Regions from separate parts of the Lysinibacillus sp. HST-98 genome, predicted to be linked through region 3. Evidence: riboswitches for the same ligand, from Rfam matches in the RefSeq annotation. Region 3 holds a riboswitch; each other region holds the start of a gene.
The links. Region 3 has a riboswitch for thiamine pyrophosphate ahead of JIN86_RS00090 (ABC transporter substrate-binding protein). Riboswitches for the same ligand answer to the same signal wherever they lie in the genome.

Region 1 (5,037 bases), on a different contig from region 3:
TCAAGATACATGGCAACAACTTGAGGCGCAGCATATTAAACAAGAAGACCAATCACAGATCACCGCTACTTTACATGAAGTGGAACAAGAGATTGCTGCATTAAAAATTATTCAACATCAATTAGCTGATGTGCGATTGAAAATAAAGCATCAGCATGATCGAATAGAACAGCTACGAAATAAACATATGAAGCTAGAGCAATATTTAGCAGAGCAGATAAAAGAATGGACAAAATTACAAGCGGTTGTAGACGAACAACTTAAGCAGATGCCCCCTAATTTACCAACTTTACAGCAATTAAAGCAACAACTTAATGAAGTTAGCAAACAGAAAGAAGAGCTTCAAAAAAGTTGGCAAGTGAGTCAAGAAAATTTGCATGCAGCAAAGGAAACGGCTAGCAATGCAACACTAACTGTAGAAATTGCCAAACAGTCCTTTGAGGAATTACAGCTTAAAATGAATGAAAAGCTTCAGCAATTTACAGCAAATATGCAAGAATTAGGGTTCGAAAGCTATGAGGCTTATGCTACTGCTAAACGGAGTGCCATACAATTAGATGCACTTCGAAAAGCATGCAGTGACTATACTTTACAAGTGCACACGTTGCAAATCCAGATTACCGAAGGGGCTACCTATCTTCAAGGGAAAGAGAAGCAAGATTTAGAGGCAATGGAAGCAAGAGTAGAACAGCATCGAGTTTCCTATGAGGAAGCATTTAAACGTTTGCAACAGATGAATGGCTTTATACAAGCATGCCAAGGCTTTAGTGAAAAGGTGGAAGAAATAGCGAAAGAGCTTCATTTACTTGAACAAGAAGCAGGGCGAGTAAAGGAGCTCTATGGATTATTAAATGGACAAAACTCGAAAAAGCTATCCTTTGAGCGTTATATACAAATTAACTACTTAGATCAAATTACAGAAGCTGCCAATATACGTCTGTATCATTTATCAAACGGTCAATTTGAGCTTAGACGTTCAGATAGATTAGAAAAGCATGCGAAGCAAAGTGGCCTTGGTCTTGATGTTTATGATGCTTTTACAGATCAATTACGAGATGTCAAAACTTTATCAGGTGGCGAAAAATTTAATGCTTCGTTGAGCCTTGCATTGGGGATGGCAGATGTGATTCAAAGCTACCAAGGTAATATTCATATTGAAACGATGTTTATTGATGAGGGCTTTGGCTCGCTCGATGAGGAATCACTAAATAAAGCAATCGATACATTAATTGATTTGCAGGATTCTGGTCGTATGATTGGCGTTATTTCGCATGTGCCTGAATTGAAATCCGCGATGCCAGCAGTTTTACATGTGGAAAAAACATTAAATGGCCATAGTCAAACCCATTTTGAAGTGAAATAAAACGAAGGCGTATTTCCTCTAAAAGGAATACGCCTTCGTTTTATTTTTTTCGGGTTGTGGTTGTAGGCGTTGTGCCCTTTTTTGCAGCCATTACTTTTTTTACGATAGGAATAACAATAGGTGCTAACTTAACGGCAGTTTTTACAACGTTTGATACTTTCATCCCAAAACAGCTCCTTTTACAATTACTACTACCTGTTTCTCTTAAAAATAAAACATTAACGGATAACACGAACAGCCTGAATTATATTCCAAATCACAATACCGAGTGAGACGAGGGCATAGATGGCGAATGAAGCAAACCAAATAATCATCATCGTCTTGTTATTGGAGGTTGGATCTAAACTAAATGTAGAAAAAACAAAGACAATAAAGAATAGAATGCCAAAAACAAAAGGTATTAAATGAGAGACAAGTGCACGAATCGAATGGCTTTTTACATCACTGTCTTTTGTCACGAAATATACAATTAATGGAACGATAAAAGGGGCGAAGAAAATACTAAGATAACTAAAGGCAGCTAAAATTTTTTGATTCTCCATAGTTGTATCTCCTTTTTAAATATTTACGCATGAAAAACAGCAAAGTTTCAAAAAAATGATGTATGGAAGGTTGTAATCCTTCAATCCTTTGCGTACAATGAGATTGTTCAAATAAATTCAGATGTAACGACCACAAGGGGAGCTGATGATGTCAGCTGAGACTGGGCACGTAATGCCTTGACTCTTCGAACCTGTAAGTTAATGCTTGCGTAGGGATGTGGATAGAAACCGACACTTGTACGATGTGAGGCTCTGTCCTGACATCGTTTTTTCGTCCTTAAAGGAAAAAAGGTGTCAAAAAGAGACATATCAGCGCTTTTCTATTCCTGCTCTTGTATCCTACATCGGAACAAAGGAGAGAATATGTATGGACAAAAAAAGACTATTAATGCTAGTGGAGATTGCGATTTTTGCAGCGATTGGTCTCGTACTGGATCAGGTTTCCTTTAAAGTATGGGCACAAGGCGGCTCAGTTAGTCTTGTTATGGTACCAATTATGTTAATAGCATTTCGCTGGGGCTTAGTAGCTGGGCTAACAACTGGATTACTCGTAGGTGTAATGCAAACCATGTTTGGTGCTACGATTGTGCATTGGCTACAAGGATTCCTGGATTATGGCGTTGCTTTTACTGTTGTAGGATTAGCGGCGGTTGTACGTGGACCAGTGTTAGACGCTGCTAAACATATGAACAAAACAAAAATGGCACTTTATATAATCATAGGTACCGTTTTCGCAGGCTTCTTACGATACACAGCACATACAATTGCTGGTGCTGTATTTTTTGCCGAATATGCGGGTGACCAAAATGCATGGATCTATTCCATCATCTACAATGGTACATATATGCTACCAGCAACCATTTTAACGGCGATCGTTGGTGTTCTTTTATTCACAGCCGCTCCACAATTAATGCAAAGAAAAGCTTAATGCTAGTCCCTTCACGTGAGTGGAGGGACTTTTTTATCGTGAATAGCTCTTTTAGCACTTTGCAAAGTAGGAAAGCATACAATATTTAAAGCGTTTATCGTTATACCCATAAAAAGTTATGTTATATTAAAGAATAGATATTAGATGAAAGGGACGTTATACATGATTGTAAAAACGCAAGAAGAGATTGAAGCTTTTAAAAAAATAGGACGCATTTGTGCTGAGATTCGTGAAGCGATGAAAGCTGCAACAAAGCCAGGAGTTACAACACTTGAGCTTGATGAAATTGCTGGTCGCATGTTTGCAGAGGCTGGCGCTATTTCAGGACCAAAGGGAGAATATGATTTTCCAGGGTATACATGTATTAGTGTCAATGAAGAAGTAGCACATGGTATTCCAGGAAAGCGTGTTATTCAAGAAGGAGATATCGTAAATATTGATGTTTCTGGCTCTTTAAATGGCTATTTTGCTGACACAGGTATTTCATTTGTTGTGGGTGATGGCTATGAGGACAAAGAAAAGCTTTGCCGTGTTGCTAAAAGTGCCTTTGATCGAGCAATGACAAAAGTAAAGGCTGGATCTAAATTAAATCAAATTGGTAAAGCTGTTGAACGCGAGGCAAATGCTAATGGGTTAACTGTTATTATGAATTTAACAGGTCATGGCTTAGGTCAATCTTTACATGATGAACCAAACCATATTTTAAATTATTACGATGCATGGGATTCTACTATTATGAAAGAAGGTATGGTCCTTGCGGTTGAGCCATTTATCTCAGCAAATGCAGAGCATATCGTAGAAGCAGGTGATGGTTGGACATTCGTGACGCCTGATAAATCACTTGTAGCTCAAATCGAACATTCAGTCATTGTAACAAAAGATAAACCAATTATCTTAACGTCATTAGACGAAGAATAGGATGCAATGAAAAAATCCTGCTAACCAAATTATTTTTGGTAGGCAGGATTTTTTTTAATAAATAAAATGCCAACAAAGAGAACACCGCATAAAAATAAAGCGGCTGTAGTGACAAGTAGCTCATCAAAACCATTATGTATGGCGATTCCAATATAAGCCCAAATAAAAACACTTGGATACATAACATCAAAGTGATGGAAACGGATATGTAGCGCAATGGCTCCTCCTAAAGTAAGTAAAATCACTGCCCAAAGAGGCGTACTAAGACCAAAGCCGTTCCAACCATAAGCCGTTAACGTAAAGCTTGTATTTGTGATAAAAATAAATGTCATCCATGCTAAATAAATAGAGAAAGGAATACGACCAAACAAGGATTTGTTCTGAAGAGGGTACGTATTATACAACATAAACAAATACAAGACTAAGAGTAATGTAATGCCAAGAGAAACAATAAATAACTCATGGTGCCAGACATATATCATTAATGCTTGTAATATATTTATGCAACTAAAAAGCGCAGACTGTTTCAAAGTTGTCTTTTTTATGTTCATAACTAACCAATAACCGAGTAAAAAATAAATGATAATCCAAATTACATGACTTACACTAACTGGTGCAAATACTACAGAAAAACGATTAGCGATTTCTAGCGAAGATTGACCGTTGATGTTCACGAAAAAGGATGAAAAGGTTAGGATGATTGAGACAATATAAGAGATTGTCATCATGATAAACCGAGGCATGTTTTCCTCTCCCTTCGTGTTAGATTGTATAGGGAAAAGACAAATAAGTATAGTACTGTCACTTTTTTTATTATAACGGAAATTTCCAACAATGTATCGTGTTGTTTTACTAATAATACCTACAATTTACCATGTCTGATAGGCATCCATATATTTCTTTAGTACAATAAGAATAGCCAAATAAAAGGAGTGAAGTTTCATGACACAAAATTTGAAGAATCTAGATCTAACTGTTGAACTAGACAAAAAGATGTATAAAAAGAAATTAAAAGTACTCCAATATGAAATGTTGAATGCACAACAATTTTTATTAAAAAACAAGATTGGCTTGATCTTGGTATTCGAAGGAATGGATGCGGCTGGTAAAGGTGGCGCTATTAAACGATTAATCGAACGTGTCGATCCCCGCGGTTATGTTGTACATCCTATTTCTGCCCCTCAAGCTCATGAATTACGCTACAATTATTTACAACGGTTTTGGAGAAAATTGCCTCAACATGGGCAAATCGCTATTTTTGATCGCTCGTGGTATGGTCGCGTATT
Region 2 (5,037 bases), on a different contig from region 3:
TGGACAAGTATTAGTAAGACAATGGAAAATGGCGAGCTAACAAGTATGTACGTTGACTCTGATCAACTGAAGGAAAAGGCATATAATGTTTTTGCTCCAATGATTTTAGAGGGTATTGACGAAACATGGACTGTTCAAGTCGTGTTAGCTGAATCAAAGATTCTAGAAACATATAATCATGTATTTGTATTTACGATTATTGCTTCCATTATTATGGTGGTTTTGATGACAGCTGCAAGTGTGTTATTCATCTATAAACAACTAAAACCACTTAAATTTTTACGTGCATCGATTGAAACTGCAGCCGAAGGGGATTTAACACAAAAGGTGGAAGATCGATATATTAAGCCTGATGAAATTGGTGCAGTTGCTGTGGCCTATAATAATATGTTAGATAAAACCAATAGTGCGATTCAAACTGTACTAAATTCCACGAGGTTATTGAACCAATCTTCTAATCAGGTAAATGAGGCATTTAATGAGGTAGTTGCTTCTAGTCAGGAGGTTTCTGTAGCTATCAACGAGATTGCACAGGGAGCTTCGAAGCAATCAGAGGATACAGAAGAAACAAATTATCGAATGATGGATTTATCAGATCAGATTGATGCGATTACGGCTCTTTCTAATGAAATGGATGAGCTATCTCATAAAACAGGTGTAACAACAGAAAAAGGATTGCTTGAGGTTGAAAGTTTAAGAGAGCGTAATATGGAGACAAATGAAATGAATGGGCGTATCCAGCAGCAAATGGAATCATTAGCTTCTAATATTGCCAATATTAATCAGATTATTGCTTCGATCCAAAGCATTACCGAGCAGACTAATCTGCTAGCTTTAAATGCAAGTATTGAGGCTGCACGTGCTGGTGAGCATGGTAAAGGATTTGCTGTAGTTGCAGAGGAAGTTAGAAAGCTAGCAGAACAATCTAAAAATGAAACAGAAATTATTAAGAGTACAGTAGAAAGCATTCTTGAAAATTCTCAGCAGACAGTTGCTGTGATTGCATCTAATGCAGATTTAATGCAATCTCAAAATGAGTCAGTACAAAGCACGCAACTAGCATTTAAAGATAGCAGTGACTTGTCAGGTTCAATTGCAAATTCTATTAGTGAATTAATGAATAAACTATCTAGCATGTTAGAGCATAAAAATCAGGCAATCATGGCGATCCAAAGTATTTCGGCTATTTCAGAGCAAACAGCAGCCTCTGCGGAACAAGTAAGTGCTTCTGCAATGGATCAACAAGCAGAATTACAAAAAGTAGCAGAGTCTATTCAAAATATGAACGATATTTCAAACGAGCTACAAGAAGTTGTAAATCGATTTAAGCTTGTTTAAAAGCAAAGGCTGCCTTCAATATAGAGGCAGTCTTCTTTTATTGTGAAAGTCAGCGAAATTGACCTAGAAGGAATTCAACACTACTATTCACACTGAGAGGGGGACATTGATATGATGTATCTCGGAATGATTTTCTTTCAAATTGTTGTACCTATTTTAGTGTTACTTGTAATAGGCGCTATCCTACAAAAGAAATTTCGCTTTAATTTAAAAGCATTGTCTCAGCTTATTACATATTGCTTTATGCCGGCAGCTGTTTTTGTAAATTTATATGAAACACATGTGGAGTTATCGGTACTGGGAGAGGTCGGATTATTTATTGTACTCTTTATCGGTAGTCAAATGTTACTCAGTCATTTTATGGCAAAAGGGCTAGGTTTAGCTAGAACAGAGGCAGCTGTCTTTAAAAATAGTGTGGTGCTTATTAACTCGGGCAATTACGGTATTCCGGTGGCTCAAATGATATTTGCCACGCAACCTATTGGAGTAGCCATTCAGGTCATGCTCGTAATCTTTCAAAATATGACTACGTACACATATGGTTTATACAATTTAATTTCTTCTACAAAGTCAGGTATGACAATCATCAAGGATTTCTTTAGAATGCCTATTATTCATGCGCTGATTATAGGTGTCGCTATGAATTATTTTGATATCGGTATTCCACAGTTTATCAAAATTCCAGTAGAACATGTAGCAGATGGATTTATTGCTGTGGCCTTAATTACTTTAGGTGCGCAATTATCACAACTAGAGATGAAATCAATGTTTAATAAAACTGTCTTTATCAGCTGTTTTACGCGATTAATTATTGGACCATCTGTTGCATTAGCCATTATTTATATATTGGGATTAGATGGAGTCGTCGCACAATCACTGTTTATAGCTAGTGCCTTTCCAACATCCCGTAATAGTTCTAGTCTAGCATTGGAATATGATGTAGAATCAGCAACAGCCGCGCAAGCTGTTTTATTTTCAACCATTGTAAGCTGTATAACGGTAACCATTGTGATCTATTTTGCGGAAGTATTATTTACCTAGTAAGATAAAAAATAACTTCCATCTCTTAGTATTATCTGCTACACTAGCATCAAACTAAATAGTATTAACTAGGGGAGTCTGATGAGTCAGGCTGAGAGGGGAACGCTACAAAGTTTCTTGACCCTTTGGACCTGATCTGGCTCATACCAGCGTGGGAAAGTTAAGAAGCTATTGCAGAGTATGCAATCAATAGACCTTTACATTCGTGGCCGGATCCAAATAATTATTTTGGATTCGGCCTTTATTTTTGGATTGTTGGGGTGAGCTAGAATCGGTCCTTAGATTAAAATAAATTTAAGGGAGAGAAGTAGCTCATGTCAGCAATTAGTGAAAAGAATATTACCATTATGTCTAGCTTTGAAGGAAGTAAAAAAGTATATGTGGAAGGATCACGCCCAGATATTCTAGTACCTATGCGAGAAATTGCATTAAGTCCAACAACAGGCAGTTTTGGAAATGAAGAAAATGCTCCTATTCGAGTATATGATACGAGTGGGCCCTATACAGATCCAGCCTACCAAGTAGATATTACGAAAGGTTTACCTGCCTTACGAAATGCATGGATTCAAGAGCGAGGGGATGTAGAAGCATATGAGGGACGCTCCATTAAACCGGAGGATAATGGCTTTCGTCATGTTGATGACCCGCGTATTCAAGAAAATGTCTTCCCTGAGTTGGCGAGAAAGCCTTTGCGTGCTAAAAAAGGTAAAAATGTGACACAGCTTCACTATGCACGAAAGGGGATTATAACGCCTGAAATGGAGTTTGTAGCGATTCGTGAAAATATGAATCCTGAATTTGTACGTTCAGAAATTGCAGCTGGACGAGCTATAATGCCTTCTAATATTAATCACCCTGAGGCAGAGCCAATGATTATTGGGCGTAATTTTCATGTAAAGATCAATGCGAATATCGGGAATTCTGCTGTATCTTCTTCCATTGCAGAAGAAGTTGAGAAAATGACCTGGGCAACTCGATGGGGCGCAGATAATATTATGGATCTATCGACTGGTAAACATATTCATACAACTAGAGAATGGATTATTCGAAATGCTGCAGTGCCAGTGGGAACAGTGCCAATTTATCAGGCTTTAGAAAAGGTAAATGGTGTAGCAGAGGATTTAACGTGGGAGGTTTATCGTGATACTCTCATTGAACAAGCTGAGCAGGGTGTGGATTACTTCACCATTCATGCAGGTGTCCTTTTACGCTATGTACCACTAACAGCAAATCGTGTGACAGGTATTGTATCTCGAGGGGGCTCTATCATGGCACAGTGGTGTTTATATCATCATCAAGAGAATTTCCTGTATACACACTTTGAGGAAATTTGTGAAATTATGAAAGCTTATGATGTTGCTTTTTCCTTAGGTGATGGTTTACGCCCCGGCTCAATTGCAGATGCCAATGATGAGGCGCAATTTGCAGAGCTTGAAACACTAGGCGAGCTAACACAAATTGCTTGGCAGCATGACGTTCAGGTGATGGTTGAAGGACCAGGTCATGTACCAATGCATCTGATTAAAGAAAACATGGACAAGCAATTAGAGGTTTGTAAGGAAGCGCCCTTCTATACATTAGGACCACTCACAACAGATATTGCTCCAGGTTATGACCACATTACATCAGCCATTGGGGCAGCCATGATTGGATGGTTTGGTACAGCGATGCTTTGTTATGTGACTCCAAAAGAGCATCTTGGTTTACCAAATCGCGAGGACGTTCGTGTGGGCGTTATCACTTATAAAATTGCTGCACATGCTGCTGATTTAGCAAAAGGTCATCCAGGTGCACAACAACGAGACGATGCACTGTCTAAAGCGCGCTTTGAGTTCCGTTGGCGTGATCAATTCAATCTGTCCCTAGATCCAGAGCGTGCAGTAGAATATCATGATGAGACACTGCCAGCAGAGGGAGCAAAAACAGCACACTTTTGTTCTATGTGCGGGCCTAAATTCTGTAGCATGAGAATTTCACAGGACATTCGTAATTATGCGAAAGATAAGGATTTGAATACGACTGAAGCGATCCATCAAGGTATGAAGGAAAAGGCAGAGGAGTTTAAAAAAGCAGGCAGTCAAATTTACCAATAATGAAAGAAAAGGCTTATGTCAAAAAATAGACATAGGCCTTTTCTTAATCGAAAAACTCCATGTGAATAGTAGATTCACATGGAGTAAAAGTTGGATTTGGATATCAATAATAAAGTGGAATATTAAACGTTTGTTGGTTGTTTTACATATGGGTTTGTAAGGTCCATACCTTCTAAGGAAAGACCCATCGCTTTAGCGACACCTTCACCATATGCTGGGTCAGCTAGATAGCAGTGAAGAATGTGACGGCGTTTGATGAATTCTTCAACAGAAGCCATATCATTCGCGGTATTTTCAAATAGACGTTGTTGCTCTTCCGCAGTCAATAGACGGAATAGTTTACCTGGTTGCTCAAAGTAATTATTATCGTCTTCACGGAAGTCATGAATACCTGCATGACCATCAATGCGTAATTCAGGCTCTTTATGGTCTAAATTATGCTCCCACTCGCCATAGCTATTTGGTTCATAGCTTAATGTCGAACCGAGATTGCCATCAAAGCGCATTGCTCCATCGCGGTGGAAAGTACGGAATGGACATTTTGGTGCGTTGACAGGAAGCATAT
Region 3 (5,037 bases):
TCCATTTAGTAAAATGGCTCCTTGATCAATTGGCGAAACACCACCAATTAATTGAAAAAGTGTGCTCTTACCACTGCCTGAAGGACCAACAATGGCCACAAACTCGCCATCCTTTACGTCAAAAGAAAGTTGATCAAGTACTTTTAGTGCATCGAAGGATTTAGCGATGTTTTGAATGCTGAGCATGATAGCCTCTTCCCTTCACCATAAATTTTTCAATTAAACGAATACCGCTAAACAATAGTAAGCTCAAGAGAACAATCGCAAAAATTGCCACAAATACGCGATCTGTACGGAAGGAGGACTGGGCTAGGGTCATGTAAACACCAATACCCTTTTTTGCACCAAGCCACTCCGCAATCACAGCCCCCATCACACTATATGTAGCCGCAATTTTAATGCCTGAAAAAATCGCAGGATAGGCATAAGGCCATTCCAACTTCCAAAAGGTTTGTGCCTTTGTAGCACCAACCATGTCAAAATAATGCTTTAATGCTGGAGCTGTTTGTCTAAATCCATCCATCGCTGCAATGACAATCGGGAAAAAGCACACAAGACAGATAATGATAAGCTTCGGTAATAAGCCAAAGCCAAACCAAATAATAAGTAGCGGTGCCAAGACTAGAATAGGAACATTCTGCGACATAATAAGAATTGGATAAAACAGTTCTCGAATAAAATTAAATCGATGTAACACTACTGCCACCGTTAGCCCACAAGCGATGCCAATGGCCAAACCTAGTAGAGCTAGCTGTACCGTAGCAAATGCATGTGGTAGAAAGGTTTGATACGACTGGATGGCCTCCGATAAAATACTACTTGGTGCGGGTAATAACCAATGAGGAACTTCAGCGAACCGCACGATTAGTTCCCATATGAATAAGAGGAAGGCGATAAAAATTATCGTCCTTCCCTTCTGTAATGCACGTTTCATTACTGATATTTCTCCGTTAATGTATCCATCGTAATACCCGTTGGCTGATATAAAATTTTCACTTGTGTAATGACATTGATGGCACCAAGCTCGATCATCTTCTCATTCATTTTTTCAATGATTTGGAGCAATGTTGAAAGCTCACCTTCCATCGTTGTTTCCAATGGATGTACCTCATATTTCACCCCAGAAGCATCGATCACCGCAATTGCTGCATCTACATACGGTATAACATCTTCATATTTCTCTGTCTTCGGAATGATTTGTACACTGATTAATGAATTTGCCATCTTATTTGGCCTCCTTTTTAGGTAAGAACTCATTAGTAAAGGCTTTTTTCGCATCAAATTCGCCCTCTAGTACTTGATTGCTAGACATCCATTTCGCATAATTTTCCCACACAGAAAGCTTTTGCTCTCCCCATTGCTTGGCATCATCCTGGTATTTATCAGCCAGCCATTCCTGACTTTTATGCACTAACACTTTATCTAAATCAGGGGCAACTTCGATTAAAATATCCGCCGCTTCACTTGGGTTTTCAATTGCGTATTCATAGCCCTTCGCTGCCGCTGCCACAAAGGCTTTGACTACATCGGGGTTGTCCTGTATCATTTTTTCATTTGTAGCTAAAACGGGCGTATAATAATCTAATTGATCACTATACTCTGTAAGATATAGCATATTAATCTTTTCCCCACGTAGCTCAGCCTCAATACCAGTCCATGCATAATAAATCCAAGCAAAATCAATGTCTTTTTCCATCATTGTGAAGAAATCTAAATCCCCAGCATTGACAATATCTAGCTTATTAATATCTGCCTTTTCTTTTTGCATTAGTGATTGTAAGACAGCTTGCTCTAATGGCGCACCCCAACCACCATAGGTTTTACCTTCAAAATCCTTTGGCGATGTAATGCCCTTTGAAGCAATAGAAGCAAAGCCAGATGTATTATGCTGTATAATTGCTGCGATTGAGACCAGCGGCACATTCTGTACTCGTGCCTGTGTTATGCCTTCCTGATAGCTCACGCCAAAATCTGCCTTGCCAGAAGCAACAAGCTGATCTGCGCCCGCCTCACCAGGCATAATAATATCAACATCTAAGCCCTGTTCCTCAAAATAACCGAGTTTTTTCGCAACATATAGTCCTGTATGATTTGTATTCGGCGTCCAATCCAGTACCACAGACACCTTTTTCAGCTTGTCAACAGCCTGCTTATCCTCCTTGTCACTACAGCCTGCTAATGTTAATAGTGCTACCATTAGAATAAATAACCATTTCTTCATGCAAAAGCCTCCCAGTTTGTAATATGAAAGTGTTCATGAATGAATGTTGTCACCAAAAGAAAGCGTATATACAATGTTGGCAAGTTGTTGCTCGAAACATAAAAAAACGCCTAGGATTCCTCCCAGACGTATCGCAATCAATCTTCAAAACTTTGCTTTTTTGAATAGATGTTCCCTACGCTGGTACGAGCCAAATCAGGTTCAAAGGGTCAGCGTCTTTCGGACACAATCTCAGCTAGCAATTACTAGCCCCCCTACATTCTTTCGCTATGAACTTTTCGATGATTATTATACCCATAGTTTCACTTAAATGACAAGGTGCTATTTTTGAAAAGAGCTTAAAGCCCAGCACTCCTAAGAGACTGGGCATTCTTTTAGCTTGGTTTCTGTTCTTTTTTGGCTGTGACAACATGAGAGATTGCCCCATCTGTTGCAATATCCACTTTAAATGAACCGTTGGAATGGCGATCCGCACGAGACAATGCTTGCACGTCTATCACCTCTTGAACACCTTTTTCAGTTTCAATCACAACCTGCTCCCCGTCTGTTGCTTGAACAACTGCCACAATTCGGTGAGGGTTAGCTTTTAACTCCGTTAATACTTTTAGTCCACGTTTTGCACGACCTGCTACTTCAACTTCAGCGACATTCATTTTCTTCACGGCACCACGCTGTGTCACAATCACTACATATTGGGTAACATCAGGCTGTAATACATTGACGCCAACTAAGGCTTCTCCATCTTTTAGTGTGATCCCTTTCACACCGCCTGTTTTCACACCTGTCACAGGTAGTTCCTCCATTGGGAAACGAATCGCATAGGCTGTATCCGTTGTGAGCATCAGCTCCACGCCATCTGTTACAAACGAGGCATAGATCATCGCATCACCAGCCTTGACGTTCATCGTTTTAATAGGCTTTGAATAACGTGTCACTGCATAGTCTGCGAGTGGTGAGCGCTTAATTTGACCATCTTTTGTGGCTGTGAAGACATACGTATTTGGCTGTTCAAATGTTTCGAAGCCATAAACCGCAATAATCGATTCATCTTCCCCTGTTGGGACAATACTTGAAATATGCTGGCCGAGATCCTTCCAGCGTATATCAGGCAGCTCATGAACAGGCTGATAAATATAATTGCCTCGATTTGTGAACAGCAATAGATGGTGCTGTGTATTTAAGTTTGCTTCATACAATAAATAATCTGAATCCTTCATGGCAAAATCTTGCCCATTTGAAGCGGCATGAGAACGTGTGGATGTGCGTTTAATATAACCATCCTTCGTTACTGTTACGACAACCTCCTCACTTGGCACAAGGACATCCAATGTAATTTTAATTTCTTCAATTTCTTGCTCAATCTTCGAGCGGCGAGGCTCTGTAAAGCGTTTCTTAATATCAAGCAGCTCTTGTTTAATAACACGCACAAGTTTAGCCTCACTTTGTAGAATCCCCTCTAGCTTCGCAATTAACTTATCTAACTCGTCCTGTTCCTGACGAAGCTCTGTAATATCCGTATTCGTTAATCGATATAATTGCAGGCTTACAATGGCCTCTGCCTGTACTTCTGTAAAATCAAACTTCTCTTGTAAATTAAGCTTTGCATCCTTCTTATCATTAGAAGAACGAATCGTCGCAATGACTTCATCTAAAATAGAAAGAGCTTTAATTAATCCATCTACAATATGAGAACGGTCCTTTGCCTTTTGCAAATCATAAATGGAACGGTTTGTTACCACTTCTTTTTGATGGGCAATATACGCATCTAGCAATAATGGTAATGTCATCATCGTAGGACGACGATTATGAATGGCAATCATATTAAAATTATAAGCTACCTGTAAATCCGTTGTTTTAAACAAGTACTGTAAAATTCCTTGTCCTGGTACATCCTTTTTCAGCTCAATTACCACTCGTAAGCCTGTACGGTCTGATTCATCACGAATTTCCGCAATGCCTTCTAGTCGTTTATCTACACGTTGCTCATCAATTTTTTTCACAAGATTCGCTTTATTTACATCATATGGTAACTCAGTGATAACAATTTGCTCTTTACCACCCTTGATTGGTTCAACAACTGCTTGTGCACGGACGATGATTTTACCACGACCTGTTTCATACGCCTTTTTAATGCCATCAACACCTTGAATGATGCCACCCGTTGGGAAATCAGGCCCTTTCATCACCGTCATCAATTCATCTACAGTAACATTAGGCTTGTCTAAGCGCATCAACACAGCATCCAGTACTTCATCTAAGGCATGTGGCGGAATATCTGTCGCATAGCCAGCGGAAATCCCTGTAGAGCCGTTGACTAAAAGGTTAGGAAAACGTGCTGGTAAAACAGTTGGCTCCATATCCTGATCATCAAAGTTTGGCACAAACTCGACCGTTTTCTTGCCAATATCTCGTAGCATTTCAGCAGCAATAGCAGATAGTCTTGCCTCTGTATAACGCATCGCAGCTGGAGGATCGCCATCGACTGACCCATTGTTCCCGTGCATCTCAATGAGCATATGACGTGCCTTCCAATCCTGACTCATCCGTACCATCGCTTCATACACAGAGCTATCGCCGTGCGGATGATAGTTACCAATTACGTTACCCACTGTTTTTGCGGATTTACGGAACGGCTTATCATGTGTGTTGCCCTCCGTAAACATCGCATATAAAATACGGCGCTGTACTGGTTTAAGACCGTCACGTGCATCAGGCAACGCGCGGTCTTGAATAATATATTTACTATAGCGACCAAAACGGTCACCCATCACTTCTTCTAACGGTAAATCTTGGAACTTTTCTGTACTACTCATGCT
Region 4 (5,037 bases), 930 kb from region 3:
TGTATAATCAACATCTTTGCTTTGACAGATAGCTGAAATAACAGCAACACCATCAACCCCCGTTTGAAATACAGAATGTGCATTTGTGAAATTTATTCCACCAATTGCGACAATTGGTAATTCAGGATAAAGAGAATGAGCCTCCTGTAAAAAAGATGTGCCACATGGTGGTTGTGCATCGCTTTTAGAGGATGTTGGAAAGATTGGACCGATACCAACATAATCAGCTTGATGGTTAATAGCTATTTGCAATTCTTCCTCGCAATGGACAGATACACCAAGAATCATGTTCCCAACTCTTTTACGTGCTACACCTACAGGTAAATCATCTTGTCCGATATGAACTCCATCAGCTCCGAGTCGTATCGCTAGATCAACATCGTCATTAATGATAAAGGGCACATGATATTGATGACATAGTTTTTGACATTGGCGTGCAAATTGTTCATAGGCAAGTCCAGTTAACGCGTGAGGACCTTTTTCGCGAAATTGAAACATTGTAATGCCTGCTTGCAAGGCTTTTTCTAGGATATAGAGTGGTTGTTCTTGAGGAGGAACATTGCTCGTACCCATAATAAAATAAAGCTGCAAATCCTCACGTTTCATGAATAATCACCTCACAGGCTTCCTTATGCTGTTGATAAGCAAAATGATTAGTGGGTCCATGACCATTTCCAATCGATAAATTATACATAATAGCTAATTGGATATATTTTTTAGCTTCTATAATGGCATTTTCCAGAGTAAATCCTTGTCCAAGAAAAGCAGTAAGTGCTGCGGAAAATGTACATCCAGTACCATGCGTATTTTTTGTTTGGATTCGTGGAGACTGCATCGAAAAAGAACGTCCATTTTTAAAAAATACATAATCAATGGCATAAAGTGGATCTGCTAAATGACCACCTTTAATGATGACACATTGTACACCTAGCTGTAACAAGCTTTGAGCTACTTCTTTCATATCTTCAACATGATGTATAGCTCTCCCCGAAAGTGCCTCTGCCTCTGGTATATTGGGCGTAACAATCGTAGCAAGTGGTAGTAAAGTTGAGCATAAGGCATCGATAGCTTCTTGCTGTAGTAGGCTTTCTCCACCTTTTGCAATCATCACCGGATCAACAATCAGTGGAATGTTTAGCTCACTGATCGTGTGTGCAATTGCTTTGATAATATTTGAGGAATAAAGCATTCCGGTTTTAATCGCAGCGATTGGAAAATCTTCTACCAAGGCCTCGAATTGTTTTTTTATAAAGGAAACGTCAATCGGGCAAACACCTGTTACACCCAAAGTATTTTGAGCAGTTAAAGCAGTAATCACAGAAGTACCAAACACTTCTAATTCCTGAAATGTTTTTAAATCAGCCTGTATACCCGCTCCACCACCACTATCTGAGCCAGCGATTGTTGTTACAATATGCATGAAGCTGCACCATCCTTTGATAAGCGATGTATAGCATTGAGTAAGGCTATTTGAAAATCACCAATGTCTGCAGTAAATGCGGATGCCAGTACACCTGCTTTTTTATAGTAAGTAAGTGTTTCCATTAATTGTTGGTAAGGATTATGGCTTACACTATAGGCTGCGCCACAAATTGCGCTAAGTAAACAACCTGTACCCGTTACTTCTATTATTTGTGGATGACCACCAGCGATCCATTGGCTATGCTTGCCATCTGTTATAAAATCGCGTTCTCCTGTGACAATAACAATGCATTGATAGCGTTGAGCCAATGATGTGGCTTCTAATTCCATAGCGATAGTGCCATGACCACTATCGACACCTTTTTGTTGCCAATTTACACCAACTATTGCTGCTAGCTCGCCGAGATTACAGCGAATCACGGCAAAGTGTATGTTTTCCAGTAAGTATCTTACGGTTTCCTTACGATAAGTTGTGGCTCCAACTCCGACAGGATCTAAAATAACAGGAATACCAAGTTTATTGGCTTTTTCACCTGCTAATAACATGGCACTTTTTGTGCGATCGTTAAGTGTTCCAATATTAATTAATAATGCTTGAGCAATGGCCACCATCTCCTCTACCTCCTGGCAGTCATCGGCCATTACTGGTGAAGCACCTATCGCTAATAAACCATTTGCTTGAAAATTTGCCACTACATAATTGGTTATACAATGGATAAGTGGTTGCTGTTGACGAATTGTTTGAAAAATCATTGTAGTCCTCCTTTAGGGATGGACGTAAGCATGCAAAAAGGCTCTTTTTGTGTAAAAATGCACGAAAAGAGCCTTTCATCTGAAAAACGATGTTTATTGCTCCCTACGTCAGTATTAACTAACAGGTTCAAAGGGTCAGGTTTTACCTTCTCAACTCTTATGAGTCCCCCTGCAATCTTGCTTTTAGTTGACCAAAATGTACCATACTTTTCATTTGTATTCAATAGCAAGTTTTCCTATAGATAAAATGTGACCGATGCCATATAGGAGAGTATGATAGTTGTCATGACTTTACCGAAATTAAGCACAAACCATTGAAAATGCTGAAAAAAGAGTTTTATAATGTGTCATAACAAAAGGGGGCAATTGCCATGAAAAGACAAGATTTAGTTGCACCAGAATGGTATAACATAGTAGAGGAAATTGAAAAATATGCTCAGGATGCAACCAAAAATGCTTTAATCATTTATGAAGAAAACCAAGACATCCAATGTATTACATATGCACATTTATTGGAAAAAGCGAATCAAGCAGCACATGTATTCACCAAGCAAGGTTTAAAGAAAGGTGATGTCATTTTAGTGATGGTACCACGTTCAGTGGAAGCATATATTGTGTATATTGCTGCATTAAAAGCGGGTTTAACTATTATTCCAAGTTCTGAAATGTTAAGAACAAAGGATATTGAGTATCGAATTCATCATGCAAATGCTAAAGCGGTTATTGCATTTGAACCCTATATTGAACAGTTCGATAAAGTAGGGAATTTACAAGACATCCAACAATTTGTCATAGGGAATGCACATAAACCTTGGCAGAACATACTTGAAAAAATGCATAATCAATCTACAACCTACATAAATCCTATCCCAACAAAAAGCACAGACAATGCATTTTTAGCCTATACAAGTGGAACAACAGGAAATCCAAAAGCAGCAGTGCATACGCATAGTTGGGGCTATGCTCATTTACGAACAACAGCACCACATTGGTTGGGTGTACAAGAAAATGATATTGTTTGGGCGACTGCAGCACCAGGCTGGCAAAAATGGATATGGAGTCCGTTTCTAGCTACTTTAGGCAGTGGAGCTACTGCATTTGTTTACAAAGGTAAATTTGAAGCAGCTTCTTATTTAGCATTGCTTCAGAGATTCAAAATCAATGTACTATGCTGTACACCAACTGAATATCGTTTTATGGCAGCGCTTGATAATTTACATGAGTATGATTTAAGTGCAATTCGCCAAGCTGTATCAGCTGGTGAGCCATTAAATAGTGAGGTCATTAGAGTATTCTTGGAAACATTTAAATTACAAGTGCGAGATGGCTATGGACAAACGGAAAATACATTATTAGTAGGCACAATGGTAGGGATGGAAGCAAGAGTTGGCTCTATGGGAAAACCTACTCCTGGCAACACTGTTGAAATTATTAATGATGTGGGCAAACCCGTTACAATCGGAGAAGTTGGTGATATTGCTGTTCATCGTGAAACACCAGCCCTCTTTAAAAAATATTTAAATGATCCTGAACGTACAAATTTACAATTTCGAGGGGATTGGTATATTACAGGAGATCGTGCCTATAAAGATGAAGATGGCTACTTTTGGTTTGATGGTAGAGGAGACGATGTTATTATATCCTCAGGCTATACAATTGGCCCTTTTGAAGTAGAGGATGCTTTAATGAAACATCCAACCGTAAAAGAGGCTGCTGTTATTGCGAGCCCTGATAAAGTAAGGGGAAATATTGTCAAGGCATTTATTGTTCTGCGCAATGGTGAAAAAGGTGATGAAGCGCTTATTCAAACACTCCAAAGTCATGTGAAATCATTAACCGCTCCTTATAAATATCCACGTGCTATTGAATTTGTAGAGGAGCTACCGAAAACATCTTCTGGGAAAATTAGACGTGTCGAATTACGACAACATGAAATCAAACACCTCCAATTATAATCATTTCCTAGGAAATAATGTCGAAAATCAAAGTTCATCAAAGGGATGGACTTTGATTTTTTTATTTTTTTTAGGTAAGGTAATATGAGGAAATACATAGTGTAAAGCTTTTTTGTTTAATTATTGCATAAAAAATGAAACAAATTGGCAAGTCATACGTATTACGTGTTGAGGAGGCGGAAAGACATGAATGTAAAAAGGTGGGTTGCTTTAGTAGTGGCAGGTATTCTCTTATTATTTTCGTTAGGAATTAATACCATTTTTGCGCTATTTAAAGCGGATTTCCTAGGTAATTTTGATAGCTTAATGGCAGGTAATAGCTTAGATGTATATGAAAATGTCATTGAAGGTGAAAATTTTGATAAGCGAATTGCTTATTTAAAGGTAGATGGAACGATTCAAGATATCGGCTCAAGTACATTGTGGCAACCAGTTGCCTATGATCATCAATTTTTCTTAGAACAATTAGATAATATTTTATATGATGAGTCCATACAGGGTGTTGTTTTAAGCGTTAATTCACCAGGTGGTGGTGTAAAGGAATCTGCAGATATCTATAAAAAGCTACTAAAAATTAAAGAAGAACGACAAATTCCAATTTATGTATCAATGGATTCTATGGCAGCTTCAGGTGGTTATTATATTTCGGCACCAGCAGATAAAATATTTGCCCATCGTGATACAATCACAGGTTCTATTGGTGTTATCATGCAATCTATTAACTATCAAGAGCTTGCTGAAAAAGTAGGGGTCAAATTTGAGACGTTTAAATCTGGAGAGCATAAAGATATGCTAAGTCCAATGCGTGAAGTGACAGCTGAGGAACGTGCAATGATGCAAGATATGATTAATGAAACGTACGAAGAATTTGTAGATATTGTAGAGCAAGGACGTAATATGTCTGAAG

Region 1: linked by a shared signal. The riboswitch ahead of thiT (energy-coupled thiamine transporter ThiT) and the one ahead of JIN86_RS00090 (ABC transporter substrate-binding protein) in region 3 are both predicted to bind thiamine pyrophosphate.
Region 2: linked by a shared signal. The riboswitch ahead of thiC (phosphomethylpyrimidine synthase ThiC) and the one ahead of JIN86_RS00090 (ABC transporter substrate-binding protein) in region 3 are both predicted to bind thiamine pyrophosphate.
Region 4: linked by a shared signal. The riboswitch ahead of thiM (hydroxyethylthiazole kinase) and the one ahead of JIN86_RS00090 (ABC transporter substrate-binding protein) in region 3 are both predicted to bind thiamine pyrophosphate.

What each region holds. Positions count from the first base shown of each region.
Region 1 is NZ_JAENHX010000012.1:80,098-85,134, forward strand. It holds gene JIN86_RS20910 (AAA family ATPase) at 1-1,363, shown strand, start outside; gene JIN86_RS23835 (hypothetical protein) at 1,404-1,526, opposite strand; gene JIN86_RS20915 (magnetosome magnetite crystal formation protein family) at 1,582-1,905, opposite strand; TPP riboswitch at 2,031-2,138, shown strand; gene thiT (energy-coupled thiamine transporter ThiT) at 2,273-2,833, shown strand; gene map (type I methionyl aminopeptidase) at 2,996-3,751, shown strand; gene JIN86_RS20930 (hypothetical protein) at 3,781-4,494, opposite strand; gene JIN86_RS20935 (polyphosphate kinase 2 family protein) at 4,694-5,037, shown strand, end outside.
Region 2 is NZ_JAENHX010000011.1:140,414-145,450, forward strand. It holds gene JIN86_RS20470 (methyl-accepting chemotaxis protein) at 1-1,338, shown strand, start outside; gene JIN86_RS20475 (AEC family transporter) at 1,450-2,379, shown strand; TPP riboswitch at 2,440-2,554, shown strand; gene thiC (phosphomethylpyrimidine synthase ThiC) at 2,694-4,472, shown strand; gene JIN86_RS20485 (catalase) at 4,595-5,037, opposite strand, start outside.
Region 3 is NZ_JAENHX010000001.1:15,095-20,131, forward strand. It holds gene JIN86_RS00075 (ABC transporter ATP-binding protein) at 1-186, opposite strand, end outside; gene JIN86_RS00080 (ABC transporter permease) at 161-934, opposite strand; gene JIN86_RS00085 (thiamine-binding protein) at 934-1,224, opposite strand; gene JIN86_RS00090 (ABC transporter substrate-binding protein) at 1,226-2,221, opposite strand; TPP riboswitch at 2,377-2,487, opposite strand; gene parC (DNA topoisomerase IV subunit A) at 2,596-5,034, opposite strand; gene parE (DNA topoisomerase IV subunit B) at 5,031-5,037, opposite strand, start outside.
Region 4 is NZ_JAENHX010000001.1:943,681-948,717, reverse strand. It holds gene thiE (thiamine phosphate synthase) at 1-606, opposite strand, end outside; gene thiD (bifunctional hydroxymethylpyrimidine kinase/phosphomethylpyrimidine kinase) at 596-1,420, opposite strand; gene thiM (hydroxyethylthiazole kinase) at 1,408-2,175, opposite strand; TPP riboswitch at 2,259-2,356, opposite strand; gene mbcS (acyl-CoA synthetase MbcS) at 2,547-4,130, shown strand; gene sppA (signal peptide peptidase SppA) at 4,317-5,037, shown strand, end outside.